DNA from 3 places in the Endobacterium panacihumi genome. Region 2 is predicted to be linked to each of the others. Evidence: predicted binding sites of a transcription regulator. Region 2 holds the regulator's gene; each other region holds the start of a gene.
What was found. Region 2 encodes PhoB, which activates phosphate uptake and scavenging genes when phosphate is short. Its sites were predicted from a motif close to TGTCATNNANCTGTCAT; they were not measured.

Region 1 (5,694 bases), 1.5 Mb from region 2:
CGCACCGTTTTCAACAGGTCGCGAGACGGCACGCGGCGTGGTTTTCGACTGCTGCGCTTCGGCAACAGCCGGCACCAGTGCCGAAACGATTGCCATGGCGGGCAGAAGTTTTTTGTACATCAATGTTTTGTTGGCGCGGCTCATAAAGCTCATCAAGCGTCAAACCGTGGCGCTTTTTCGTCCAAGGACGCATTGATTTGTGCGACCGCTGCACGCGGGCCTTCGGGATGCGAAAATACGCCGAGACGCATGGCCACGAATTCCGCACCGGACTCGGCAACAGTCACCGCGGAAGCGGCATCCGTACCGCCCATGACGATGCAGGGAATTTCCACCATCGACGACCACCATTCGCCGAGCGCCACATTTTTCGGATGCGCTTCCGGCTTGATGTCGCCATCCAGCTTGCCGAAGAAAATGTAATCCGGGCGCAGTTCGCCGACTTCGAGCGCCTTGTGGCGATCGGCCGCCGCACCGGCACCGACCATCAGCTTCGGCGTGAACTTTTCGATTGCCTCGCCGAGTTCCTCCAGCGGGCCGGTAATATGCAGGCCATCGGCCTTGGCGCGACCGGCGACGCGGGTATCACCACAGATCATCGCAGCGGCACCAGCGTCCTGAATGATCGGCACCAGCTTTTCGGCACGCGTCTGAAACGCCTGCTCGGCCAGATCATATTGCGGCACGATCACCGAGGCGACATCGCCGCCTTCAAGCGCTGCAGAAAGCTGTTCCACCAATGCGGCATCGTCGGCCAGATCGGGCAGGATCAGCACGAGGCGGCAGCGGTCTTCGGATGCGGACATGGGTGTTTCCATTTCTTCATATTGCGAGGCGAACCGTTTGCCGGCATCGCGCCCTCGTCCATAGTCTCCTTTGTGCGCCATATTTGGTGAACAAAGGAGACTATGGACGTTTAAGAGTTGCGCATCGTACTTTCCGAAAACCTAATCCGGTTTTCGGGTCGATGCGCCGGTTCTGGCAAATCCGATAAACCGGAGCGACACAAGGATCAACACCGCTTCATGTTTCTCCCTTCGCTCGATTTCTTTCTCGCCGCCATTCCGGCCGTTATTCTCGTCGGTTTATCAAAGGGCGGGCTCGGCGGCGCGCTGGCACTGATGGGCGTACCCTTGATGGCGCTGGTGGTCGGCCCGGTGGAAGCAGCGGCGATCTTTCTGCCCATACTGATCGTCATGGATATCGTCGCCTTGTGGGCGTGGCGCAAATTCAACGATCGCAAAACTCTGCTGATGATCCTGCCCGGCGGCATTGTCGGCATCGCGCTCGGCTGGGCAACGTCGGCCATGGTTTCTGCCGATGCACTGCGTGTCGTCATCGCCATTGCCACCATTCTGTTCGCCCTGCGTTATTTCCAGCAGAAATGGATGACGCCGGCCGATCACGAAACCCCGCCCTTGCCGCATCGGCCGGTAGCGGCGAATTTCTGGGGCATGCTGTCGGGTTATGCCAGTTTTGTCGCCCATGCCGGCGGCCCGCCCTTCCAGATCTATGTCATGCCCATGCGGCTTGATCCGCGTGCCTATACCGGCGCCAGCGTCCGCTTTTTCGCGCTGGTGAATGCGGTCAAAGTCATTCCCTATTTTGCGCTCGGCGCTTTTGACACGAAGAACCTGACCGCATCAGCCACGCTTCTGCCGATTGCTTTTCTCGCCACCATTGCCGGCGCAGCACTTGTCAAGCGCATGAAGATCGAACTGTTTTATCCGCTCATGTATGCGTTGGCGCTCGCCGCCGGCCTGAAGTTGCTATGGGACGGGCTGATGTAAACGCCTGCACACGACACTGTGACGGGAACAAACCTCGCTGCGGTGCACAATGTGTCTTGATGGGACAGGACCCATGCCATAGCCTGCCCGCCATGACAGCGATTGACCCCTTCACAGCCATCGCCGACCCCAACCGGCGCCACCTGCTCGAGGAACTCCGACGAGCGCCGAAAACCGTCAACGAACTGGCCAAAGGCCTGCCGATCAGTCGGCCGGCGGTGTCACAGCATCTGAAGGCACTTCTCGACTGCAATCTGGTCACGGTGACATCGGAAGGCACGCGGCGAATCTACGCGATCAATGTCGGAGGCTTCGACCGCCTGAACCTGTGGCTGGACCAGTTCTGGGGCGAAAACGCATAAAGCCGCCCCGCTCATCCCCTACCTTAACTTGCTGAACTCACTTGTCAGCAGATGCGACTTAAGCATCTGTTTACCATAAATATTTCATTCAATCCATAAAACGAAAGAGCCGCCGCTCAAACCACCTCATCATGGGCGATCCGGCGACGGCTCGAAACTCGTTACTTCTGAAATAGGATCAGTGACGCGTAGAACCTTTCAGGCGTTCCAGCTCATCCTTGATACGCAGCTTGCGCCTTTTCAGATGGACAATCTCCTGATCATCCGTGGAGGGAGACGCAAGAACACTCTGAAGCTCATCCTCAAGAACCTCGTGTTTCTTCTCAAGCGATGCAATATGAGCCTGTACGGTCATGTGGCATATCCTTCCTTTTAGTACCTGCCTCCAGCCATCCAATCGGTTGGAGGCCTCAGGTTTACGAAGGAAGTGTGACACGATCAAAGCCCGTTGTCGAAGGTGAAATCTTGATAACTAAGGGGCAAAATCGTGGCATTGATAACGAATTATGATCCATCCCTAAAATAAATTTGCGTTCCGTTATTCTGCTACCGCAGGCGTTGCAAAATCGGCCGGTTTCGCGTCGCATCAGAGCCGTGAGCGGCCAACAGCCGCCGCAAGCCGCGTCAGAAGTTGTGATCAGCGGTAACCGTCACTTCAAATGACGCTTTGTCAGACTAGTTCTGCCCCCTGTTTGATGGTAGGAGCATGCGCAATATTTCAGGGCCTATAAAGGCCCGGGCATGAATGGGGACAAGGTCATGGCCGATCAGGAGCAGGCGGATATCAGGCTCGCACTCGCGCGTTTGCGTCAGGAGCACGAGGATTACGATACCGCAATAAACGCCATGATAACGGTCGGATCCGATGCCCTGCGCATCCAGCGCATGAAAAAGAAGAAGCTCGTCATCAAGGACAAGATGACCCAGCTCGAAGATCAGATCCTTCCCGACATCATTGCCTGAAAGGTTTTGCCGTGACCGACAGACCCGCCGTCGCCATCATCATGGGCAGCCAGTCCGACTGGGAAACCATGAAGAACGCCGCCGATACACTTGATGCGCTCGACATCGGTTACGAAGCCCGCATCGTGTCTGCACACCGCACGCCGGACCGCATGTACGAATTCGCCAAGGGTGCGCGCGACGAGGGCTTTAAAGTCATCATCGCCGGTGCCGGCGGTGCGGCCCACCTGCCGGGCATGACCGCGTCGCTGACCCCGCTGCCGGTGTTCGGCGTGCCGGTGCAATCCAAAACGATGAGCGGCCTCGATAGCCTCTATTCGATCGTGCAGATGCCGGGCGGCATTCCGGTCGGCACCATGGCCATCGGCCGCGCCGGCGCCATCAATGCAGCCCTGATGGCAGCCGCCGTGCTGGCGCTTTCCGACGAAGATCTGGCAGATCGCCTGGACATTTACCGCGCCGAGCACACTGCCTCGGTTGCCGAATACCCGAGTGACGAGGCCCCTTGAGGCGCCCAAGAAGAGCCGTATGACAGCTAAGATGAAGACGATCGGCATTATCGGTGGTGGCCAGCTCGGTCGCATGCTGGCAATGGCCGCTGCCCGCCTGAACTTTTCCACCATCATTCTGGAACCGCAGGCCGATTGTCCCGCCGCTCAGGTGGCGAATGCGCAGATCACCGCCGCTTACGATGATCCGGCAGCACTGGCGGACCTCGCAAAGCGCTGCGATATCGTCACGTATGAATTCGAAAACGTACCAGTCACCGCCGCCGAGACATTGGCGCGCTCCGTGCCGGTCTATCCGCCGGCCAAGGCCCTGGATGTGGCGCAGGACCGCCTGACCGAAAAACGTTTTCTCAACAGCTGCGGCATAGAGACGGCAAAATTCCACGCCGTCAACAATCAGGCCGAGCTGGAGGCAGCCCTTGCCGATTTTGGTGGACAGGGTGTCTTGAAAACCTGCCGCATGGGTTATGACGGCAAGGGCCAGCGCGTGTTTCGCGGCGGCGAAGATCTTGCCGGCGCCTTCGATGCGCTCGGTGGCGTGCCGCTCATCCTCGAAAGTTTTGTCGCTTTTGAGCGCGAAGTCTCGATCATCGCCGCGCGCGGCATCGATGGTACGGTCGAATGTTACGATCCGGCCGAAAACGTGCATCGCAACGGCATCCTGCACACATCCACCCTGCCCGCCCGCATCAATGACGCGACGGCCCAGACCGCCCGTGAAGCAGCGACAAAGCTGCTCACCGCCCTCGATTATGTCGGCGTCGTCGGCATGGAGTTTTTCGTGATGCCGGATGGCGGCCTGATCGCCAACGAGATCGCCCCGCGCGTGCACAATTCCGGCCACTGGACGGAAGCCGCCTGCATCATCTCGCAGTTCGAGCAGCATATTCGCGCGGTATCCGGTCTGCCGCTCGGCAATCCGGTGCGCCATTCCGATTGCGTGATGACCAACCTGATCGGCGACGATATCGACGCGCTGCCGGACTGGCTGAAGAGCAAGAACACCTATGTTCATCTCTACGGCAAGGCCGAAGCCCGCCCCGGCCGCAAGATGGGTCATGTCACGCAGCTGGTCGATTAAAGCTGTTCAGGCTTGCTCAGACCTCGGTTGCTTGATGAAACAGGTCGCCGAGGCACTCGCCAGCAGATTGCCGGCGGCATCCTTCAGCGTACCCTCGGCAATACCGATCGACCGCGACAGGTGCGTCACCCGCGCCTCGGCGACGAGATCCTCATCGCGCGGCACCGGGCGCATCATCTTCACGCCGAGATCAACCGTGCCAAACCCGACACCGGCATCGAGCATGCTGTGAACGGCACAGCCGGTGACCGAGTCGAGCAAGGTCGCGGCAAAGCCACCATGCACACCGCCGAGCGGATTGAGATGGCGGGAATCGGCGCGGGCGTGAATGACGACTCGGCCCTTTTCCACCTCCATGCCCTTCATTCCCATGGTCTCGGAAATACTGGCGGCCGGAATCAGCCCCGCCGCGGAGGCCTGCAGCAGCTCCAGACCCGTCATTTTCATGAAATCCACCACTCTTCCTCCCGTCAAACCGTGTATGAGGGGTAAGATTTGCGTTGATCCACGCATTGTCAATCGCGGCAAAGGCGCATCAACCTGTGGCAAAGCTGCGGAAAATCGGTGCTGACGCCACGAGAAGCCCCGGAAAACCGCGTCATATGGTTGACATGCGCCAACGCTGATTGTATCTCGACGCCAACCTAAAGGCGCGCCATCCTTTGATGACCAAAGCGGCGCGCTTTTGATTGATAGAGACAAGCGGCTTAACGGCCCACAGACTGCTGGATCAGTACAATGAAGATCAAGAACTCGCTTAAGGCGCTGAAGGCTCGTCACCGCGATAACCGTCTGGTTCGCCGCAAGGGCCGCATCTACATCATCAACAAGCAGAACCCGCGCTTCAAGGCTCGTCAGGGCTGATTGTGGCTGGCGGCTTTCATCGAAAGCCGTTGCGGATCACATTGTTGATAAAAGACCGATTTCGGTTTGATATTGAGCGCAGGCGGATTATCTTTTCCGCCATGCGCTTTTTCCGTTTTGCCACC
Region 2 (5,694 bases):
CTCCAGAAGGCGCTTGTGATCGGTGGTGCGGATCATGATCGCATCGACATAACGCGACAGCACCTTGGCCGTGTCGCCGATCGTTTCGGCGCGGCCGAGCTGCATTTCGGTGCCGGACAGGAACAGGGTTTCGCCGCCGAGCTGGCGCATGCCGACATCGAAGGAGACGCGTGTGCGGGTGGACGGCTTTTCAAAGATCATGGCCAGCATCTTGCCGGCCAGCGGCTTGTCTGCCGTGCCGGCCTTGGTGGCGGCCTTGCGGACCTTGGCGTCATCGAGGATCGACCGCAGATCCTGCTTGGAGACGGCGGAAAGATCCAGAAAATGCTTGGGAGATGCCATTTCAAATAGTCCCTTCACGAGGGAACCCGAAACGGCGTCCCCTCTCCTGCCCCTCAGGCGGTTTTTTTCAACTGTTCAGCGGTGAGTGCTTCCGCGGCTCGTTCGATACGGGCCAGACCTTCTCGGGCCTCTTCCGCGGTCACGACCAGCGGCGGCAACAGGCGCACGACATTGTCGCCGGCCGGAACGGCCAGCATCTTTTCGTTGCGCAGGCCGGTGACGAGATCGCCGGCCGGAATTTTTGCCTTGATGCCGAGCAGCAGGCCTTCGCCACGAATGTCCTCGATCACTTCCGGGAAACGATCCTTCAGCGCCGCAAGCCCCTGACGGAAGACCAGCGCAACGTCACGGACGTTTTCAAGGAAACCGTCAGCCAGAACGATATCGAGCACGGCATTGCCGCAGGCCATGGCGAGCGGGTTGCCGCCATAGGTCGTGCCGTGAATGCCGGGCTTCATGCCGGATGCGGCTTCGGCCGTTGCCAGACAGGCGCCGAACGGGAAACCGCCGCCGATACCCTTGGCGATCGCCATGATATCCGGGGTAACGCCCAGCCATTCATGCGCGAAAAATTTGCCGGTACGGCCGACGCCGGTCTGAACCTCGTCGAGGATCAGGAGCAGGCCCTTCTCATCACAGATGCGGCGCAGTTCGCGCATGAATTCCTTCGGCACGGGGCGCACGCCGCCCTCGCCCTGGATCGGCTCGATCAGCAGGGCGCCGGTGTTTTCGGTGATGGCGGCATTGAGGGCTTCGAGATCACCAAACGGGACCTGATCGAACCCTTGCGCCTTGGGGCCAAAACCTTCCATGTACTTTTCCTGGCCACCGGCAGCGATCGTTGCGATCGTGCGGCCATGGAAGGCACCTTCGAAGGTGATGATATGGAATTTTTCCGGGTTGCCCTTGGAGAAGTGATAACGGCGCGCCGTCTTGATCGCGCATTCCAGCGCTTCCGCACCCGAATTGGTGAAGAACACCTTGTCGGCGAACGTCGCTTCCGTCAGCCGGCGGGCTAGCCGCTCCTGCTCCGGGATTTCGTAAAGGTTGGAGAGGTGCCAGACCTTCTCAGCCTGCGACTTCAAAGCCTCGACCAGATGCGGGTTGGAATGGCCGCAGGAGGTGACTGCGACGCCGGCGCCAAAATCGAGATATCGCTCGCCGCGTTCCGTCACAAGCCAAACGCCTTCGCCGCGCTCGAAGCGCAGCGGAGCCCTAGCAAACGTGTCGAAAAGCGCGGCTTCAGCCATGGCGACATTCACTCCTTGAAACTGGTGAAAACCAGATGGCGACCCATGTCGCCGAAATTAAAAATGCCGCCTGGACAGGCGGCGCGGGCACTATCGGCATTTCGCTGTGTGCTGTCAACAAAACAGCTTTCAATGCCTTGAAAAGAGCTTTATTGCGCGCGACCGTTACTCGCCTTCAAGCTGTGACATATATGACTCGCTTGACCAGCAAGTTGGGGAAAACACGGAAATCGATTCGCAGTGATTCGCCCGACTCTTGCCACGGAGTCAGCCCCACACTAGGTTAATCGTCAATTACTAGGCTGCATGCGGCGGACTTAGTCACCAAAAGTATAGATGTAGTATTTTCTGGCGGATTCATTCGCCGGAACGGTGACCGATTCAAGCCACGTTCAGCACCTCACGGCGGAGAGATAGCATGAACTGGACTGACGAGCGCGTCGAGCGCCTGACGAAATTATGGGCCGAAGGCCTGAGCGCCAGCCAGATCGCGGCGCAACTTGGAGGCGTAAGCCGTAACGCGGTGATTGGCAAAGTCCATCGCCTGAACCTGCCCGGCCGCGCGAAAGCCGGCGGCAGCACGAGCACCGCACCGCGTCCGGCCAAGCGCGTGGCGTCTTCGGCGCCGCGTCCGCAGAGCAATTTTGCGGCCCGTCCTCAGACCCGTACCGTTCAGCGCCCGGTCGGCGCCACCATGGTGCGCGAAGAGATGGACATGGACGAGACGCAGGAAGTCGCTGTCTACAAGCCGGCCGGCAACATCGTCGTTCCGATCAACCGCAAGCTGGCGCTGACGGAACTGACCGAGCGTACCTGCAAGTGGCCGATGGGCGACCCCCTCAAGGACGATTTCCACTTCTGCGGCGCAGAATCCCCGGACAATTCGCCTTACTGCAAATACCACGGCCGCATGGCCTACCAGCCGGTCAACGAGCGCCGCAACAAGGCTGCTGCCCGCGCCTGATCAGGCCGCGACACACACGAGGACGAGATTGAAAAGCGGGCTTCTGGCCCGCTTTTTTTCATGCCTTCAGATGCGGCATTTGCCTAAGTGCATAGCAGCCTTGCCACCTGAAGGCTTGCCTATGGCAGCTCGAAAACCTATTTAGAGTTCGCGAGGACGACCTCCCCCGTATTGGGCATAAAACACCGGGACGGCCCGGCAAACCCAAGGGGTTGACCATGCGCACAGTGCGCGACCGTATTCGCCATGCCATCAGCTTTGAAGTCATCGGGCTTGCGCTTTTCACGCCGCTCGCATCCTTCGTGTTCCATCTTCCGGTCGAACATGTCGGCGTCGTGGGCATCGTTTCCGCCACCGTCGCAACGGCATGGAACTACGTCTACAATCTCGGCTTCGACCACCTGATGCAGAAGTTTCGCGGCAGCACGCTGAAGACGATGCCGCTGCGTATTGCCCATACGGTGCTGTTCGAGCTTGGTCTGCTGATCGTGCTCCTGCCCTTCATCGCCTGGTATCTGGGCGTCACGCTCTGGCAGGCACTGGTGATGGATATCTCGTTTGCGACCTTCTACCTGGTCTACGCCTTCGTCTTCAACATGGCCTATGACCGGATCTTTCCCCTGCCGGAATGGCGCGAGGCGCAAGCACCTGCAGAATGACAAAAGGCCCGGATGCGATGACACATCCGGGCCTTTTCAATTTCAACACAGATGAAGCGGATCAGGCTTCCATCGAATAACCCGCGCCACGAACGGTGCGGATGACATCCTGCATGTTGGAAAAATTCAGAGCCTTGCGCAGACGGCCGACATGCACGTCGACGGTACGCTCATCCACATAGATATCATGGCCCCAGACGCCATCCAGCAGTTGCGAGCGCGAGAAAACGCGACCCGGTGATACCATCAGGAATTCCAGAAGGCGGAACTCGGTCGGGCCGAGACGCACTTCGCGGGTCTTGCGGTGAACGCGATGGGTCTCACGATCCAGTTCGATGTCACCGCATTTCAGCACGCTGGAGAGAACTTCCGGCTTGGCGCGGCGCAACATCGCCTTGACTCGGGCCATCAGTTCCGGCGTGGAAAACGGCTTGACGACATAATCGTCCGCGCCGGTCGCCAGACCGCGAACACGTTCGCTTTCCTCGCCGCGCGCCGTCAGCATGATGATCGGCAGACGCTCGGTCTCCGGTCGCATGCGCAGCCGCCGGCACAGTTCGATGCCGGACACGCCCGGCAGCATCCAGTCGAGGATGAGAAGGTCAGGAACGCGTTCCTGAAGTCGGATTTCGGCCTCGTCACCGCGCAAAACGGTTTCGACCTCATATCCTTCGGCTTCGAGATTGTAGCGAAGAAGCACGCTCAGTGCTTCTTCGTCTTCAACGACCGCGATCTTGGGTAGCATGTCTTATCTGCTCCGTTTCGCCCGTCAGTCGACGAGCGCACCAACCGTGTTTGCCGTATCGTCCTTGGGACGCTCGCCTTCGAGCTGGGCACCGGTCTTGATGTAATAGATGGTCTCGGCGATGTTGGTGGCGTGGTCGCCGATACGCTCGATGTTCTTGGCGCAGAACAGAAGATGCGTGCACGAGGTGATGTTGCGCGGATCTTCCATCATGTAGGTCAGCAGTTCGCGGAACAGCGACGTGTACATCGCGTCGATTTCCTCGTCGCGCTGGCGGATGATTTCCGCCTTTTCAGCCGAGCGGCTGGCAAACACGTCGAGAACGTCCTTGAGCTGCACCAGCGCCAGTTCGGAGAGATGCTCCAGGCCACGGGCCAGTTTGCGCGGCACGCCTGTGCCCTGCACGGCGATAACGCGCTTGGCGGTGTTCTTGCCAAGGTCACCGACGCGCTCGAGGTCGGCGGCGATGCGCAGCGTGCCGATGATTTCGCGAAGGTCGGCGGCAACCGGCTGGCGCTTGGCGATGGTGACAATCGCCTTGTCCTGGATTTCGCGCTCGGCGTGATCGAGGATGACGTCATCCGAAATGATCTTCTGGGCCAGCGCCGTATCCGAATTGACGAGCGCGCGAACCGCGTCGCCGCACATCTGCTCGGCGAGGCCGCCCATTTCGGAAATGCGGCGGTTCAAATATTTCAGTTCTTCGTCGTAGGCCGAAAGAATATGGGTCGAAACCATTTTTCTGATCCTTGATGTCTGCAGTCAGGGCGATGCGGGCAAAGAGCCCGGATCAGCCGAAACGGCCCATGATGTAATCCTGCGTGCGCTGGTCATCGGGATTGGTGAACATCTTGTCGGTGTCGTTTTCCTCGACCAGCTGGCCGAGGTGGAACATGGCCGTGCGCTGCGACACGCGGGCCGCCTGCTGCATGGAGTGCGTGACGATGACGATCGTGTAATTGGCGCGCAGCTCGTGGATGAGTTCCTCGACCTTTGCGGTTGCGATCGGGTCAAGCGCCGAACAGGGCTCGTCCATCAGGATGACTTCCGGCGAAACGGCAACCGCGCGGGCAATGCACAGACGCTGCTGCTGACCACCGGACAAGCCCGTGCCGCCTTCATGCAGGCGATCCTTGACTTCCGTCCACAGGCCAGCGCGCTGAAGCGAGGCCTCGACGATCTGATCGAGATCGGCCTTGTTGCGGGCCAGACCATGGATGCGCGGGCCGTAGGCGATGTTTTCGTAGATCGACTTCGGGAACGGGTTCGGCTTCTGGAACACCATGCCGACGCGGGCGCGCAGTTCCACGACGTCGATTTCCTTGTCGTAGATATCATCGCTGTCGAGCGTGATCTTGCCAGTCACGCGGCAGCCTTCGATCGTGTCGTTCATGCGGTTCAGCGTGCGCAGGAAGGTCGACTTGCCGCAACCCGACGGGCCGATGAGCGCCGTGACCGTGTTTTCGCGAACGTTGAGGTTGACGTCGAACAGGGCACGCTTCTCGCCGTAATAGACGGATACGTCGTTGCCGATCATCTTGTAGGACATGTCATTCATCTTCTTGTCTAGCGCCTTTTCCACTGCTGCTTCAGACATCATGTTCATAACAGAGCTCCTTCTACCAGCGCCGTTCGAAGCGACGGCGCAACAGGATCGCCCCGACGTTCATGACAATGAGGAACAGGAGCAGGATGATGATCGCTCCCGAGGTTCTTTCGACGAAGGCGCGTTCC
Region 3 (5,694 bases), on a different contig from region 2:
TATTGGCTTGATCAAAAACATTGTGTCGTGCTCTGATTGCCACCAAAAGGTGAGCCATGGGCGATAAACGATCCACATTACAGTTGGCCGTCGATGATAATGTTGCGTGGTGCAGCGCCGTTTGTGATGCGCATCGATCGGATCAACGCATGTCGGCGAATGTCTGGGTAAACCTTAATCCCTCGCCACCGTTCTATCCCAACATCATCACCCGCAGACCAGGCCCCCAGTCAGCAGTGCTGGATGCCATCGAACAGATCCGCGCTCGTAATCCCTCGTTGCAGTTTGGGATAAAGGACAGCTTTGCAGATCTGCAGTTGGATGAAAGCGGTTTCAGGCAAGCCATAAGCGGCAGTTGGTATGGCGGCTTGCCATTCAAAAGACAGCTCTCCGATGTGAAAGGCTGGGAGCCAATAGCCTCCGAGGACGACCTACGGTGCTGGGAAACACATTGGGGCGGCACCGATACACGCCGAATCTTTCCGGCCAGCCTGCTCGACGACAAGCGAATCAAATTCTGGCGGCAAAAACAGATGAATGCCGATGGCGTATCCGGGTTCGTCTCCTTTTACTCCGAGGCGTCCGTTGGCCTTTCCAACTGGTTCACGCCCCACGGTGGAGAAGACCTGCCTGACGGCGCACTGGATGCGGTAGCGACGATCTTTCCAGAGGTTCCGGTCGTTCTGTGGTCCTCCTCCGACCTCACCTGCGCCAATACTGGTCTGGAGAGACTTGCACCGCTGCGGATCTGGTTGCCTGCGCATTAGTATTGCCAAAACAAAAAAAGGCCGGGCGCGAAAAACGCGCCCGGCCCTCCCCTCCACTCGCGTGAAGACTGTTAGTTGGTCACCTTGATCTCCACCGGCAGGAACAGCGTCTCGCCCGAGGAATCATCCACACCATCATTGTCCGTGACCATGAAAGCCTTGCCGGACTTGTCGAAGGCAAAACCTTCCAGCTTGTCGACGACATAGCCGTTGGTGGCGTTCTTCAGGTCGGGCAGGAAGTCGTGAACCTCTTCCTTGGTGACGACCGGCAGTTCGCCGCCGAGCTTGGCGGGCTTCAGGTCCTTGAGCGAGACGCGGTAAAGCTTCTTCAGCTTGGCGGCGTCGCCGATCAGGTTGTCGCGCTCCACGATGTAGAGATAGTCGCCGCTGGCGGTGATTTCGGAGAGACCGACCCAGCCCTTGTCCGCCTTTTCGAGCGGATAACGGGCGGCTGCCCATTCCTTCGATTTCGGCTTGTAGGACAGAAGTTTCGTCTGACCCTTCGGGTCATCCTTCCATTCGCGCTGCACGGCCATCCACAGGGTCAGGTCGTCGCCCTTGCCGGTGGTGGTGATGCCTTCGAGGCCGAATCGCGTTTCACCGGCCAGCAGTTCGGAAGGAAGGCCGATTTCCGTCTTGATCTCACCCTTGGCGTTGACGTTGTAGATGCCGTGGCCGACCAGCTTGGAACTATCGCCTTCCGACGCGAGCCAGAAACCGCCCTTGCCGTCGAGAGCGATGCCCTCGATGTCGAGCTTCTGGGCCGGCTGGCCGTTGCGGGTGATGCGCAGCACGTTGGTGATCTCGGCCGGCTTCTTGGTGGCGTCGATGGTGAAGATCGACGGCTGCATGGCGTAGACCGAATCGGAAACGGCGTAGAACGTGCCTTCCTTTTCCGCGTCACCAACGAGACCGGAGAGAGCGCCCCAGCCGATGACCTTGCCATCCAGATCCTTGGAGACGAGCGTCGGATAGGCCTTTTCGCCTTCTGCAAGCTCATAGAGCATCACATGCGAGCGGGCGCCGCCATCTTCGCCGAGATCGGCTTCGTTGGCGGTGGCAAGCAGGTTGCGACCCGGAATGGCAACGGCGCCTTCCGGCGAAATGCCCGACGGCAGGAGCTGCACGAGTTCAGGTTCGCCACCGGTGTCCTTGTAGACGGCAACCATCGAGCCGCGCTCGGAGAGCACGAAGAAATACTGCTGGCCATTGAAGATGGCGGCTTCCATGCCTTCCGGCTCGATGCCCTTGTTCTTGGCGCGCTTTTCCGGGAAATGGCCGTGACGGGCGATTTCATGCTCGAGCGTCATGCCGGCATCGTAAAGCACCTTGCCGGAACGATCGAATATGGTGAAGCCGCGCGAACCGCCCTTGTAATCGCCTTCATTGGCGATGACGAGGCGATCGGTGCCGAGCCATTTGACGGCATCCGGCTCGCGCGGAACGGCGGTGAGTTTTCCGGTGAAATTGAGCGAACCATCAGTCTTGGCATCGACGTTTTCGAGATCGACCGTACCAGCCGTGAAATGGCTGGTCACCTTGGCGGTTTTCGAGTCGATGATGATGACGTGGTTGTTTTCCTGCAGCGTCAGGGCGATTTCGCCATTGGCGTTGATGTTGACGAATTCCGGCTCCGGATCTTCCGGGGCGACGGTGGCAAGGCCGGTGACGTCGACGCGCTTGATGCTGTCGCAGGCCGGAACGCCGTTCTTGAGCGAGACGATCAGCAGTTCGCCGGCCGGAAGCTGCGGCAGGGCGCCGTCGTTCAGTTCCTCGTCACGCTGGTTTTCGATGGCGATGGCGGCAAAGGAGCCATCCGGCGCAACCACGACCGAATCGGGTTGGCCGCCGAGATCGCAGGTATTTTCCAGCTTCTTCGAAGCGATATCGATGACACCGAGCTTGCCCGCAGGCTTGGTCAGGTCTTCGGTGTTGTCGATGGTGATGAGAACCTTCGGGCCGGCTGCGGCAACCGAGTTCGGCTCGCCGTCGATGGCAATCGAGCCACCGGCTTTCGGGGCTTTTGCGTCAGTGATGTCGATAAAACCGATCGTGCTGCCGGGCGCATCGGAATAGATCAGCGTATTGCCATCGGCGGTCGCAGTGATGATTTCCGACGAGGTCGCCTTGTCCTCGCCCTTGGGCAGGTTCTGGGCGACAGGGAACGATGCGATGCGGTTGAAAACCTGCTCGGCGCTGGCCGGCACGGCGACCGAGGCCAGAAGAACAGCCAGGATTGCGCTGCGTGTCGAGAATGTCATGGATAACCCCTCCGTTAAACCAGAGTGGTTTTTTGCGATGGACCGATGACAGCAGAATGACGGGTGATCGCGCGCACGGCAGGAACAAAAGAAAAGGCCGGGAAAACCCGACCTTTCGCATTTTCAGCAAGAATGAGTGACCGGGATCACTTCTTCTTGGCGTTATAGGCCTTGATGGCTTCCGAAACTTCACCTTCGGCATGAGCCGCGTTGTCGAAACCGTTCAGCTCGACTGCCTTGCGGCCGGCAGGAAGCTGCTTGTAGACGCGGAAAAACGCCTCAAGACGTTCCTGCTCGATCTTCGGCAGGTCGGTGATTTCCTTGATGTCGTCGTAAGTAGGATCGATCTTGCTGGTCGGTACGGCAACGATTTTGTCATCGACTTCGCCGCCATCGATCATCTTCAGAACGCCGATCGGGCGAACCTTGATGATGGCGCCCGGAACGATCGGCTCGCGGGTGTAGACGATCGCGTCGAGCGGATCGTTGTCGCCACCGAGTGAGCTGGTGATCGAGCCGTAATTGCCCGGATAAACGACCGGCATCGACTGGTAGCGATCAACGATGACGTGGCCGGTCTTGGCGTCGATTTCATATTTGGTGAAGCTGCCCTGCGGGATCTCGATGGCAACGTTGAATTCCTTGCCGTCATCCGTCTTCTGCGGAAAATCGAGATAGGAGACGTATTCGGCAGCGGCGACGCCGGCGGTAACGAACAGGGCGGCGGCGGCAGTCAGAAGCGTTTTCATGGAGTTCCCTTTGATGCAGTAAGGCGTTTCACCTAGGGACACCCCATGACAGGCACATGACAATTCGCTGTTGAATTCGACTGGTAACAAAAACAAAAAACCCCGGATACAATCCGGGGTTTCGAGACCATGGCGGACAAACCGCCAAGTTCAACTTACTTGTTGTTGACGGCGTCCTTCAGGCCCTTGCCGGCCGAGAACTTCGGCACGTTGCGTGCCGGGATGTCAACTTCCGCACCCGTCGACGGGTTGCGGCCCTTGGAGGCTTCGCGGTGCGAAACGGAGAAGCTGCCAAAACCGGCGAGACGGATGTCGCCACCCTTCTGGAGTTCAGCCTGGACGGTGTCAAAAACAGCGTCGACTGCGGATGCGGCGTCGGTCTTCGACAGGCCGGCCTTTTCGGCAACGGCAGCAACCAATTCGGTCTTGTTCATGTTTCCACCCCTTTCAATGGTTTGAAACGTATCAAGTTCAGCTCCGGGGCGACAATGATTTTTGAGCGTCCCCTGCGCACCCAAAAGCTCTGGAAACGCCTGAAAAACAAGGGGGGAACAGTCATTTTTCACAAAAAAGGCCGGCAAAAAGCCGGCCTTTCCGTCAAAAAATGTAACTCACCATCCAAAACCGGGAATAAATACCTAATGCGGCGGGAAAGCCCGGAAAATAAGGCTTTTCGGCGGCATGGGTGATTCTGCCGGCAGGATATCCCGAAGATCGCAAGCAACCTTCGGGATGACCGTTTTAGTGGGCGATGGTGGTGCCCGATTCTTCCGCACCTTCGACGGTGGCGATGACCGGCGTCTCGATCGAGCCATCCCATTCGATCGGCTCGGGCTGGCGAACCAGCGCGTGGCTGATCACTTCGCCCATGCGCGAGACCGGAATGATTTCCATGCCGTTCTTCACATTGTCCGGAATATCCGCCAGATCCTTGGCGTTTTCTTCCGGGATCAGCACCTTCTTGATGCCACCGCGAAGGGCTGCCAGCAGCTTTTCCTTGAGGCCGCCGATCGGCAGGACGCGACCGCGCAGGGTCACTTCACCGGTCATGGCGACATCCTTGGAAACCGGGATGCCGGTCATGATCGAGACGATCGCCGTTGCCATGCCGACGCCGGCCGACGGGCCGTCCTTCGGGGTGGCGCCTTCCGGCACGTGGACGTGGATGTCCGACTTGTCGAAACGCGGCGGCTCGATGCCGAAATCGACGGCGCGCGAACGGACATAGGATGCCGCCGCCGAAATCGATTCCTTCATGACGTCCTTGAGGTTGCCGGTCACGGTCATGCGACCCTTGCCCGGCATCATCACGCCTTCGATGGTCAGCAGCTCGCCGCCGACTTCCGTCCATGCGAGACCGGTCACGACACCGACCTGATCCTCACCCTCGGCTTCGCCATGACGGAACCGCGGAACGCCAAGGTAATCCGAAATGTTGGCAGCCGTGATGGCGACCGACTTCGTCTTGCCCTTGATGATCTCGGTCACGGCCTTGCGGGCGAGCTTCATCAGCTCGCGCTCGAAGGAACGAACGCCGGCTTCGCGGGTATATTGCTGGCTGATGGCCATCAGGGCGTCGTCCGAAACCGAAAATTCGTTCGGCTGCAGGGCATGTTCCTTGATTGCCTTCGGCAGAAGGTGACGCTTGGCGATCTCGCGCTTTTCATCTTCCGTGTAACCGGCGATGCGGATGATCTCCATGCGGTCCATCAGCGGACCCGGAATGTTGAGCGTGTTCGCCGTGGTGACGAACATCACGTCGGACAGGTCGTATTCGACTTCCAGATAGTGATCCATGAAGGTCGAGTTCTGGGCCGGATCGAGCACTTCGAGCAGGGCAGAAGACGGATCGCCGCGGAAATCCGAACCCATCTTGTCGATTTCATCGAGCAGGAAGAGCGGGTTGGACTTTTTTGC

Region 1: ACRQ1B_RS02140 (YdcH family protein) is a predicted target of PhoB. The motif match lies at 2,571-2,587, and genes of this name have one in related genera.
Region 3: ACRQ1B_RS25600 (inorganic diphosphatase) is a predicted target of PhoB. The motif match lies at 3,823-3,839, and genes of this name have one in related genera.

What each region holds. Positions count from the first base shown of each region.
Region 1 is NZ_JBOZRA010000001.1:445,719-451,412, reverse strand. Features, by position in the region: gene ACRQ1B_RS02160 (tetratricopeptide repeat protein) at 1-120, opposite strand, end outside; gene ACRQ1B_RS02155 (thiamine phosphate synthase) at 153-806, opposite strand; gene ACRQ1B_RS02150 (sulfite exporter TauE/SafE family protein) at 1,026-1,790, shown strand; gene ACRQ1B_RS02145 (ArsR/SmtB family transcription factor) at 1,883-2,152, shown strand; gene ACRQ1B_RS02140 (YdcH family protein) at 2,331-2,507, opposite strand; gene ACRQ1B_RS02135 (YdcH family protein) at 2,912-3,115, shown strand; gene purE (5-(carboxyamino)imidazole ribonucleotide mutase) at 3,157-3,624, shown strand; gene ACRQ1B_RS02125 (5-(carboxyamino)imidazole ribonucleotide synthase) at 3,644-4,705, shown strand; gene ACRQ1B_RS02120 (PaaI family thioesterase) at 4,712-5,164, opposite strand; gene ykgO (type B 50S ribosomal protein L36) at 5,444-5,569, shown strand; gene ACRQ1B_RS02110 (tetratricopeptide repeat protein) at 5,671-5,694, shown strand, end outside.
Region 2 is NZ_JBOZRA010000001.1:1,980,275-1,985,968, forward strand. Features, by position in the region: gene argF (ornithine carbamoyltransferase) at 1-342, opposite strand, end outside; gene ACRQ1B_RS09875 (aspartate aminotransferase family protein) at 396-1,592, opposite strand; gene ACRQ1B_RS09880 (hypothetical protein) at 1,628-1,879, shown strand; gene ACRQ1B_RS09885 (GcrA family cell cycle regulator) at 2,011-2,556, shown strand; gene ACRQ1B_RS09890 (PACE efflux transporter) at 2,775-3,215, shown strand; gene phoB (phosphate regulon transcriptional regulator PhoB) at 3,277-3,960, opposite strand; gene phoU (phosphate signaling complex protein PhoU) at 3,985-4,698, opposite strand; gene pstB (phosphate ABC transporter ATP-binding protein PstB) at 4,751-5,566, opposite strand; gene pstA (phosphate ABC transporter permease PstA) at 5,580-5,694, opposite strand, start outside.
Region 3 is NZ_JBOZRA010000008.1:142,327-148,020, reverse strand. Features, by position in the region: gene ACRQ1B_RS25610 (hypothetical protein) at 57-767, shown strand; gene ACRQ1B_RS25605 (esterase-like activity of phytase family protein) at 839-3,028, opposite strand; gene ACRQ1B_RS25600 (inorganic diphosphatase) at 3,175-3,777, opposite strand; gene hupB (DNA-binding protein HupB) at 3,933-4,211, opposite strand; gene lon (endopeptidase La) at 4,519-5,694, opposite strand, start outside.